Regions from separate parts of the Enterobacter adelaidei genome, predicted to be linked through region 2. Evidence: predicted binding sites of a transcription regulator. Region 2 holds the regulator's gene; the other holds the start of a gene.
The links. The regulator LexA, encoded in region 2, represses DNA repair genes until DNA is damaged. The targets are predictions, from matches to a motif close to TNCTGTATGTACATACAGNA.
Positions count from the first base shown of each region.

Region 1: the regulator LexA is predicted to act here: its motif matches at 2,261-2,280, upstream of AAHF05_RS09150 (metal-dependent hydrolase).

Region 1 is NZ_CP154353.1:1,866,539-1,872,347, reverse strand. Features, by position in the region: gene AAHF05_RS09165 (fructosamine kinase family protein) at 1-799, shown strand, start outside; gene AAHF05_RS09160 (YniB family protein) at 837-1,373, opposite strand; gene hxpB (hexitol phosphatase HxpB) at 1,522-2,193, shown strand; gene AAHF05_RS09150 (metal-dependent hydrolase) at 2,295-2,885, shown strand; gene AAHF05_RS09145 (L-cystine transporter) at 3,013-4,404, shown strand; gene cedA (cell division activator CedA) at 4,452-4,691, opposite strand; gene katE (catalase HPII) at 4,895-5,809, shown strand, end outside.
Region 2 is NZ_CP154353.1:306,775-312,583, forward strand. Features, by position in the region: gene plsB (glycerol-3-phosphate 1-O-acyltransferase PlsB) at 1-1,376, opposite strand, end outside; gene AAHF05_RS01500 (diacylglycerol kinase) at 1,531-1,899, shown strand; gene lexA (transcriptional repressor LexA) at 2,008-2,616, shown strand; gene dinF (MATE family efflux transporter DinF) at 2,680-4,017, shown strand; partial or broken gene AAHF05_RS01515 (hypothetical protein) at 4,014-4,088, shown strand; gene AAHF05_RS01520 (CsbD family protein) at 4,137-4,346, shown strand; gene zur (zinc uptake transcriptional repressor Zur) at 4,413-4,925, opposite strand; gene AAHF05_RS01530 (cupin domain-containing protein) at 5,041-5,529, shown strand; gene AAHF05_RS01535 (conjugal transfer protein TraF) at 5,700-5,809, shown strand, end outside.

The sequences.
Region 1 (5,809 bases), 1.6 Mb from region 2:
TAACGAACTGCCAGGCGGAGAGATCCACGCCGCGTGGCATTTACGCTACGCTGGACGCGACCTTTTCGTTAAATGTGATGAGCGGGAACTGCTTCCGATCTTTACCGCCGAAGCTGACCAGCTGGAACTGTTGTCGCGCAGTAAAACGGTGACGGTCCCACAAGTTCTGGCCGTGGGGAGTGACCGAGACTACAGCTTTCTGGTGATGGAATATCTCCCAGCCCGTCCGTTAGATGCCCATAATGCTTTCATTCTCGGCCAACAGTTAGCGCGCCTGCATCAATGGAGCGACCAGCCGCAGTTTGGTCTCGATTTCGACAACGATCTCTCCACTACCCCACAACCTAATTCCTGGCAGCGTCGCTGGTCGACGTTTTTTGCTGAGCAACGCATTGGCTGGCAACTTGAGCTGGCCGCAGAAAAAGGGCTGGAATTTGGCAATATAGATGCCATCGTTGAGCACGTTCAGCAGCGTCTGGCATCCCACCAGCCTCAGCCTTCTTTGCTACACGGCGATTTATGGTCAAATAATTGCGCGCTAGGCCCTAACGGCCCCTATATTTTTGACCCGGCCTGCTACTGGGGTGACAGAGAATGCGATCTGGCCATGTTGCCGCTGCATCCGGAACAGCCACCGCAAATATACGATGGGTACCAGTCGGTTTCCCCCCTGCCGCCCGGTTTCCTCGATCGCCAGCCGGTGTATCAGCTTTATACGCTGATGAACCGAGCCATCCTGTTTGGCGGGGAGCACCTGGTCAACGCGCAGCGGGCCCTTGAACGTATACTTGCCGCGTGAAGGCAGATAAGGGTGGCTCTTTCGCCACCCTTATCTGTTACAGAAAACCGAGCAGCGAGAAGAAGAAGTATCCCGCCACAATGATGATCACCGGGAGGATATAGAGCGGGAAAATTTGCAGAAAAATGGTATGACGCGGCACAACAATGCGGGATTCAATCTGCTCCCGACTCATCCCTTCCGGGCCTTTAGCCTGCTCCAGAATTAACTGATCCTCAACCCCTTCGCGTAGAAAGCGCGTCTGACGACTCATTCGTGCGCCAGAGGCCTGCAATGCGAGGGCGATAAAGATCAGTGCGTAAATGCCCCAAAAGCCGATATTCAGTTGCTGATGAAAATCCGGGGTGGGTGAGTTGAACCAGAAGACATTCAAGAATGGTGTGTTAAAACGCATCATCTCAATCATGACATGCGCAAAATCAAGCATTACCGCATTAATACCCGGCTGTTTTTCGCTGTGATCGTACATAAATTTCAGTACAGAGATCAGCGTAGAAATGACAGCTGGAATAAAAATCGCCCAGCCAGCAATACGTTTTAAGACCGCGATGCGTCCAGCTTGTTGATACGTCATCAGTTCCTCTTCATAAAGACGCGTTATTTGTGCCTAAGTCTACCTGCTGGTCATCAATTTCGCCCGATCTTTAAAGGCAATATGCTAAATTGCAGGTTGTGCTTAGCACTTATCGTCTGTCGAACACCCTGGATAAGGAGACGTTGTGATGTCGACACCGCGCCAAATTCTTGCCGCAATTTTTGACATGGATGGATTACTGATCGATTCCGAACCGTTGTGGGATCGCGCCGAACTGGACGTCATCGCCAGCCTTGGCGTAGATATCAGCCGCCGTAATGAACTTCCAGACACGCTTGGCCTGCGCATTGATATGGTCGTCGATCTGTGGTTTGCCCAACAACCGTGGGTTGGCCCGGATCGTGATGAAGTGACCGCACGCATTATCAGCCGCGCCATCTCGCTGGTCGAAGAGAACATGCCGTTGCTGCCTGGCGCACGTGAAGCCGTCGCGCTGTGTAAAGCTCAGGGGCTGAAAGTCGGTCTGGCCTCTGCTTCACCGCTGCATATGCTGGAAAAAGTGCTCATCATGTTTGAACTGCGCGACAGTTTCGACGCGCTGGCATCAGCGGAAAAATTGCCTTACAGCAAGCCGCACCCGCAGGTCTATCTGGACTGTGCCGCTAAGCTGGGTATTGATCCGCTCAACTGCGTTGCGCTTGAAGACTCCGTAAACGGTATGGTGGCATCGAAAGCCGCACGTATGCGCTCCATTGTGGTGCCCGCTGAAGAAACCCGCCACGATCCCCGGTTTGCCCTTGCCGATGTGAAGCTTACTTCACTGGTCGGGTTGACGACGCATCACCTGCAGGGCGGTTAATGCCTGCGTTGGGTTTGTGACAAACAGTTACACCGTCACCTCTTCCGCCTACTGTATAAAAACCCTATACTGTATGAATTGACAGTTTTGTGGGTTTTATCATGACGGCGGAAGGCCACCTGCTTTTTTCTATTGCGTGCGCAGTATTTGCCAAAAACGCTGAACTTACCCCCGTGCTGGCGCAGGGGGACTGGTGGCATATTGTCCCTTCCGCCGTATTGACCTGTTTGCTGCCCGACATTGACCACCCCAAATCCTTTCTTGGGCAACGCCTTAAGTGGGTATCAAAACCTATCGCTCGCGCGTTTGGTCACCGGGGATTTACGCATAGTCTGCTGGCCGTGTTCGGCCTGCTGACGTTCTTCTACTTAAAAGTGCCCGAAAGCTGGATTGTCCCTGCGGATGCCATCCAGGGGATGGTGCTGGGCTATTTAAGCCATATTGTCGCCGATATGCTAACGCCTGCGGGCGTGCCGCTGCTTTGGCCCTGCCGCTGGCGTTTCCGTTTTCCCATCCTTGCACCGCAGAAAGGTAACCAGCTTGAGCGCGTATTGTGCATGGCACTGTTTGCCTATGCTGTCTGGATGCCGCAAACATTGCCCGAAAACAGTGCAGTCCGCTGGTCTTCCCAGATGATTAATTCGCTGCAATTTCAGTTCAATCGTTTTATTCATCACCAGATTGAACAGTAAACAGACAAAACTATCTCATTTGTCATAACCCATTCCATTTGGATATAAGCGCTACATCACACTTCTGCTAACCTTCCGCCAACAGGATCGGTAAAAACCGACCCCATAATAAATCAGGAGAACGGGGATGAATTTTCCACTCATCGCGAACGTCATTGTGTTCGTTGTATTGCTATTGCTTCTCGCGCAGGCGCGCCACAAACAGTGGAGTCTGGCGAAAAAAGTACTGGTTGGTCTGGTCATGGGTGTTGTATTTGGTCTGGCATTACAGGCAATTTATGGCTCCGACAATCCAGTTCTGAAAGATTCCATTCAGTGGTTCAACATTGTTGGTAACGGCTATGTTCAGCTGCTGCAGATGATCGTTATGCCACTGGTGTTTGCCTCTATTCTGAGTGCCGTTGCCCGACTGCATAACGCGACCCAACTGGGGAAAATCAGCTTCCTGACCATTGGTACGCTGCTGTTTACCACGCTGATTGCGGCGCTGGTAGGTGTACTGGTCACCAACCTGTTCGGCCTGACTGCCGAAGGGCTGGTTCAGGGCAGTGCTGAAACAGCGCGTCTGACCGCGATTCAAACCAACTACGTGGGTAAAGTGGCGGACCTGACCGTTCCGCAAATGGTGCTCTCCTTCATTCCGAAGAACCCGTTTGCTGACCTGACCGGCGCCAACCCAACCTCCATCATCAGCGTGGTCATTTTCGCCGCGTTCCTGGGTGTGGCGGCACTTAAACTGCTGAAAGACGATGCACCAAAAGGTGAACGCGTGCTGACCGCTATCGATACCCTGCAAAGCTGGGTGATGAAGCTGGTTCGTCTGGTGATGCAGTTAACCCCTTATGGTGTTCTGGCGCTGATGACCAAAGTGGTTGCGGGCTCTAACCTGCAGGACATCATCAAGCTGGGTAGTTTTGTGATTGCCTCTTATCTGGGCCTGGGCATTATGTTTGTGGTGCACGGTATCCTGCTGGGTGTGAACGGCGTTAGCCCGCTGAAATACTTCCGCAAAGTCTGGCCGGTGCTGACCTTCGCCTTCACCAGTCGTTCCAGCGCCGCGTCTATACCGCTGAACGTTGAAGCACAGACCCGCCGTCTGGGCGTGCCTGAGTCTATCGCCAGCTTCTCTGCCTCTTTTGGTGCCACCATCGGTCAGAACGGTTGTGCAGGTCTTTACCCGGCGATGCTGGCGGTGATGGTTGCACCAACCGTGGGTATCAACCCGCTTGACCCAGTCTGGATTGCTACACTGGTAGGGATTGTGACCATAAGTTCCGCAGGCGTTGCAGGTGTCGGTGGTGGCGCAACCTTCGCCGCGCTGATCGTGCTGCCGGCTCTGGGTCTGCCGGTGACGCTGGTTGCACTGCTGATCTCCGTTGAACCGCTGATCGACATGGGGCGTACCGCGCTGAACGTAAGCGGCTCAATGACGGCCGGTACGCTGACCAGCCAGTGGCTGAAGCAGACTGACAAAGCGATTCTGGAAAGTGAAGACGACGTCGAACTGGCGCACCGTTAAACACTGATAATTAAAAAAACCGCCTGATGGCGGTTTTTTTATGGCTGTTACTCTTCAACCTCTTCATCCTGGCGGATCTGCATCGCCCACCGTTGCGCGGATTCCGGTACTGTAAAAGTCGGGGAACGACGGAAATGTTCACCGATCAGCACAAACGCCACATATTTACCGCGTAACAGCCAGACATCACGAAAACCCTCCACTTTCAGGGCATGATCCGGCGGCGCGGGTTCAACGCGGGGCACATAGCTAATAACCTGGCGGTTTTGTTGGCGAAGAGGTTTCATAAGCGACTGGTTCACTAAAGCAAATTCTTGAAGCAGGAAAATTCTATGATAGCCGATCCTGCTACCTTCCGTCGCGCCCCGAGTGGGTGAGATGGCTTCTTTCGCTAATGACGGCATGTGAAAACTCTTAGTTAGCAAACCATCTTGCGACATTGTCCTATCCTTAAAAGGTTTTTTAACAATGAATCAAGGAGCATCGTGCAATGTCGAACAAAGATAAAACACATCAATCGCCGATTCATGGCACTGAAGAGTCTCAACCGGGAATGGACTCCCTCGCCCCTGCTGACGGCTCTCACCACCCCTCTCCCGGCCCTTCAGCCCCAGGCGAACAACCTACCGCACCGGGAAGCGTGAAATCACCGGACACGGGAAATGAAAAACTGAAATCTCTAGCGCCACACCGTAAAGGCGGCGAAGGTTTTGCGCTCACCACCAATCAGGGCGTGCGCATTGCTGACGATCAGAACTCCCTTCGCGCGGGCGCGCGCGGGCCGACCCTGCTGGAAGATTTTATCCTGCGGGAAAAAATCACCCATTTTGACCACGAACGGATACCGGAACGCATCGTCCACGCCCGCGGTTCCGCGGCCCACGGCTACTTTCAGCCCTATAAGAGTCTGAAAGCGATCACCAAAGCGGATTTCCTCTCCGACCCGGATAAAATCACACCGGTGTTTGTGCGTTTCTCCACCGTGCAGGGCGGCGCTGGTTCGGCAGACACCGTCCGGGATATCCGCGGCTTTGCCACCAAATTTTATACCGAAGAGGGAATTTTCGATCTGGTGGGCAACAACACTCCCGTGTTTTTCATTCAGGATGCGCATAAATTTCCTGACTTTGTCCATGCGGTAAAACCAGAGCCTCACTGGGCCATACCGCAGGGACAAAGTGCGCACGACACCTTCTGGGACTATGTCTCCCTGCAGCCTGAAACCTTACACAACGTGATGTGGGCGATGTCAGACAGGGGCATTCCGCGCAGTTATCGTACAATGGAAGGATTTGGCATCCATACCTTCCGTCTGATCAATGCCGAGGGAAAAGCCACGTTTGTCCGCTTCCACTGGAAGCCTGTGGCGGGTAAAGCCTCGCTGGTGTGGGACGAAGCGCAGAAG
Region 2 (5,809 bases):
AGCTTGCTCAAACCGCGCAGCATTTGCGGCAGGCTCTCTTTCTCTTTAGTCGCGCCACGCAGCTCTTTAGCGTAAGTCCCCACCTCCATTACGTGCTCGTAGCCGATGTAGATTGGCACCAGCGTGATTGGACGAGTTCCTCCGCGCAGCATGGCCTGAATGGTCATGGACAGCGTGCCGGTCTTCGGATCGAGCAGACGGCCGGTACGGGAGCGACCACCTTCCACGAAGTACTCAACGGAATATCCGCGGCTGAACAACTCACCCAGATACTCGCGGAACACCGTGGAGTAGAGCTTATTGCCCTTGAAGGTACGGCGAATAAAGAAGGCGCCCAGTCGACGGAAAATCGGGCCAGCTGGCCAGAAATTCAGGTTAATACCGGCCGCGATATGCGGCGGTACCAGCCCCTGGTGATAAAGCACATAGGAGAGAAGCAGGTAGTCCATGTGGCTGCGGTGGCAGGGGACATAGACAATTTCATGGCCATCATGCGCCAGTTGGCGTACACGCTCGGCGTTATGGACGTTGATGCCCTGATAGAGACGGTTCCAGGTAAAGCTGAGAATACGATCGGACAGACGAATCATCTCGTAAGAGAAGTTCGCTGCAATCTCTTCCATCAGTGCAATGGCGTTCTGCTGGGCTTTCTCATGTGAAATCTTCTTGCTGCGTGCTTCGTCTTCGACGGCACGGGCAATCGCTTTGGAGGCCAACAGCTTGTTGAACAGATCCTGACGCGCCGGGAGACGCGGCCCAACGGCAGCGAGGCGCTGACGGGCGAAGTGCATACGCGCTACGCGCGCCAGTTTTTGCGCGATGATCTTGTCGGTGCCATGCTCGTCCGCCATTCGACGCAGCGAAACGGAAGGGGAGAAACGCACAAAGCTGTCGCGTCCCAGCCAGGAGACCGCGAAGAACTTCTGGATGCCGTTAAGCATGCGCAGCGGTGGATTCTCTTCACCTTTTTCACGACCCGGGCGACGACCAAACATCACCGAAACTGGCACCATCTGCACATCCAGATCAGGATTGCTGCGGTGCAGGTCGAGATAGTCATGGAACAGCTTGATGGACTCTTCTTTTGGCGTGTAATAGGTAAACACGCGCGGTCCACCGTGAATGAACACGTAGCGCGGCAGCAGAGTTCCGTCAACTTCTAGCGGTTCAAGCGGGTCAGGTAAGTCATGCGCCAGGCACTGGGCGCGAAGCGTCAGTAAGTCTGCCTTCGAGTTATAAGGCAAAACGTACATAATGGGGCGCGACGTATCGAGCCCTAATTCCAGCGCGGGTTCTGCTGGGATAGACTTGCTTTTTACCAGGATGCTTAATGGTAAATTAAGTAATTTGTAGTAAATTCGTGGCCAGCCGGACATAAACGATGTAAAGCCTCTGGTTAATAATGCAATTGCGGCGCAAGGATAACAGAAAGCGCGCAAAATTTCTGTTGTTACCCGTCATACTTCAGGCGGCAGCGAAACGCGCTGCCACTCTAGTTACTGACGCTATTTCCAATAAAAGGTTCTTTTAATGGCCAATAATACCACTGGGTTAACCCGAATCATCAAAGCCGCCGGCTATTCCTGGAAAGGTTTCCGTGCCGCGTGGATCAATGAAGCCGCCTTTCGCCAGGAGGGCGTCGCCGCTATCATCGCGGTGATTATCGCCTGCTTCCTTGATATTGATGCAATAACACGCGTTCTTCTGATCGGCTCCGTACTGTTGGTGATGATAGTGGAAATTCTCAATAGCGCTATTGAGGCCGTTGTTGACCGGATTGGCTCAGATTTCCACGAGCTCTCTGGCCGGGCAAAAGACATGGGTTCCGCTGCCGTGTTGCTGGCGATTATTACTGCGGTCATTACCTGGGTCACGCTGCTTTGGTCACATTTCCGATGAGCCTCGAGGAATAATTAAGTCCCTGGTTTTTTGTGCAGTTTTTGGTTCCAAAATCGCCTTTGACTGTATATACTCACAGCATAACTGTATATACACCCAGGGGGCGGAATGAAAGCGTTAACGACCAGGCAGCAAGAGGTGTTTGATCTCATCCGGGATCATATCGGCCAGACGGGTATGCCACCCACGCGTGCGGAAATCGCTCAGCGTCTGGGCTTCCGTTCTCCGAATGCTGCCGAAGAACACCTGAAAGCGCTGGCGCGTAAGGGCGTGATTGAGATTGTTTCGGGCGCGTCACGCGGTATCCGCCTGCTGGTGGAAGAAGAGACGGGCATTCCGCTGGTGGGGCGTGTTGCTGCCGGTGAGCCTTTACTGGCACAGCAGCATATTGAAGGCCACTACCAGGTCGATCCGGGGATGTTTAAACCGAGCGCTGATTTCCTGCTGCGCGTAAGCGGCATGTCGATGAAAGACATCGGTATTCTTGACGGTGATCTGCTTGCGGTTCACAAAACGCAGGATGTGCGAAACGGCCAGGTTGTGGTCGCGCGTATTGATGACGAAGTGACCGTTAAGCGTCTGAAAAAACAGGGTAATACCGTACAGCTGCTGCCTGAAAACAGCGAATTCTCCCCGATTGTGGTGGATCTTCGCGAACAGAACTTCTCTATCGAAGGGCTGGCAGTAGGGGTGATTCGCAACGGCGAATGGCTGTAATCTCTTCCTGACAGGCTACGGCGTTGCTGTAGCCTGCTTCCTTTACCTCTCCCGGTATTTTTCATGTCACTGCTGACGGCATCAGATAAGGCATTGTGGCGTCTTGCACTGCCGATGATTTTCTCCAATATTACCGTGCCCTTGCTGGGTCTGGTCGATACTGCTGTTATTGGTCATCTGGATTCACCTGTTTATCTTGGCGGCGTGGCGATTGGCGCGACGGCAACCAGCTTCCTGTTTATGCTGCTGCTCTTTTTGCGCATGAGTACCACCGGGCTCACGGCACAGGCGTATGGTGCCAGAGATCCGCTGCGCCTGGCCCGCGCGCTGGTGCAGCCGCTCATTCTGGCGCTTGGTGCGGGAGTATTAATCGTTGTATTGCGCTCGCCCCTGATTGACCTCGCGCTTCACATCGTTGGCGGTAACGAGGCGGTGCTGGAGCAGGCGAAACGTTTCCTGGAAATTCGCTGGCTCAGTGCGCCGGCATCACTGGCTAACCTGGTTCTGCTGGGGTGGTTACTGGGCGTGCAGTATGCCCGCGCGCCCGTCATTTTGCTGGTGGTGGGAAACCTTCTCAACATTGTGCTTGATGTCTGGCTGGTAATGGGTCTGCATATGAACGTGCAGGGGGCTGCACTGGCGACGGCAATTGCCGAATACGGGACTTTTATCATCGGTATGTGGATGGTCTGGCGCGTGCTGGCGATGCGCGGGATCTCTCTTGCGCTACTCAAAACCGCATGGCGCGGCAATATCCGTAAGCTGCTGGCACTCAACCGTGACATCATGCTGCGCTCACTTCTCCTTCAGCTCTGTTTTGGCGCGCTGACGGTTTTCGGGGCTCGGCTGGGGCCAGACATCGTCGCGGTCAATGCCGTATTGATGACGCTGCTGACCTTTACCGCCTACGCGCTGGACGGTTTTGCCTATGCTGTGGAAGCACATTCCGGGCAGGCGTACGGCGCGCGCGAAAGCGGGCAGCTTCAGGATGTCTGGCGGGCAGCCTGTCGTCAGTCAGGGCTGGTGGCACTGGCATTTGCGCTGGTTTATGCCGTTTTTGGCGAGCAGATCATTGCATTACTCACCTCACTTCCCACACTGCGTGAACTGGCGAGCCACTATCTCATCTGGCAGGTGATCTTACCGGTGGTCGGTGTCTGGTGTTATCTGCTGGACGGCATGTTCATTGGGGCTACGCGCGGAGCCGAAATGCGTAACAGTATGGCGGTGGCAGCTGCAGGGTTTGGTCTGACGCTGCTGACGCTTCCCTGGCTTGGCAATCATGGTTTGTGGCTGGCGTTGGCCGTTTTCCTCTCGTTGCGGGGCCTGTCTCTGGCCTTTATCTGGCGCCGTCACTGGCGAAATAATACCTGGTTTCCTTCCCATCACGATATATCGTGACGGTTAAAGATTCCGAATATCAAAATAGCTGCAGAATCCTTAACTACAATTATTATCACGTCCAGCAGAAAAGAACGTAACGGACGTTGCGACCCGACGCTTAACAAGAGGACACGATGATGAATAAAGACGAAATCAGCGGCAACTGGAAGCAGTTCAAAGGTAAAGCGAAAGAGCAGTGGGGGAAGCTGACAGATGACGATATGACCGTCATTGAAGGTAAACGCGATCAGCTTGTCGGTAAAATCCAGGAACGCTACGGCTACGCAAAAGACCAGGCGGAAAAGGAAGTTGGCGACTGGGAAAAACGCAACGACTACCGCTGGTAACCGGGTTATACCCGAAAGTACAAGGAAGTACACCTTTAGGGCGGCCATGAGCCGCCTTTTTCATTGCTAGCGAGGTTTTTTCTTCACAACGATTGTGTGGTCGTGCTGGCACTTATCGTGATGGCTGCATGATTCCACCTCGACACAGGCAGAACACAGCCCATGTGCTTCAATAACATTATGACGCAAGGCAAAGCCCATTTTGGCCGCCAGCGTATGCATAATGTCTTCAACACCTTCAGCCCCTTCTTCTTTTACCACGCCGCAGCGGTCGCAGATAAACATGGCTGATGTATGGGTTGGCTGGTCAAACAGGTGGCACAGCACATAGCTGTTTGTGGATTCAACCTTATGCACGAACCCTTGTTCCAGCAGAAAATCGAGCGCGCGATACACCGTAGGCGGTTTGGCCTGCGGCTCGCTTTCGCGGAGCAGGTCGAGCAGATCGTACGCGCTGATGGCTCCCTGTTGCAGGCTCATCAGGCGTAATACCTCAAGGCGCTGCGGAGTCAGGCGCACATTGCGTTGCGCGCAGAGCTTTTCGGCCTGCGCTAACAGCTCTTTTGTGGACTTATCCATTTAGCACCCCGGATGTTATAGGACGGAAAACCCTCACTTTATCATGTTCTGGTAAAAACACCGAGATCCGCCTGTCTGTGCTATACCTGACGCATTGCAAACCGGGAAACGAACAATGAAAAGACCTGACTGTATTCGACACTGGCGCGACGTGGAAGGCGCTGATAACTCAACCTATCCCGACAGCGACGAGCGTTTTTCCATCGGTGCGCCGCTGGCTCGCAAGCTCGGGCTAGGGCGTATTGGTATCCATCATGAGCGTTTACCCCCCGGACGTCGGACATCCTATCCCCATGCGGAAAGCGACGAAGAAGAGTTCATTTACGTGCTTGAAGGATATCCTGAAGCCTGGATTAATGGCTATTTGTGGAAGCTTGAACCCGGCGATAGCGTAGGGTTTCCCGCCGGAACCGGCGTCTGCCACACCTTTATCAACAACACGGACGAAGAGGTTCGACTCCTGGTAGTTGGCGAAGCCAACAAGAAGCACAACCGCATCTACTATCCGCTCAACCCAGTGTATGCCGCCACGCGAGAAGATCGCTGGGTCGATCACCCGCCCCAGTTTTTCGGGCCGCATGATGGAAAACCTGGGAAAAAATAATTTCCTCTTCTATAAATATTGAGGACCGTCACAAATTACAACAGGTCTGGTTAGAATTTAACTTAGGGAAATAGCGGGTCTTTTTGTACTTATTCACAGCAATAGTTCGTACCTGTTTGGGTGATAACAGACAGGGGTTATTTCATAACAGACTATAAGACGAGCATACTGTGAAAAAACATTTTAAATTTTCGGTGGTTAGCATCGCCGTCTCCATGTTTATGGCAAATCAGGCCGGAGCAGCCAATACCTGGACAGAAGCACGTAGCGATGCGATGGG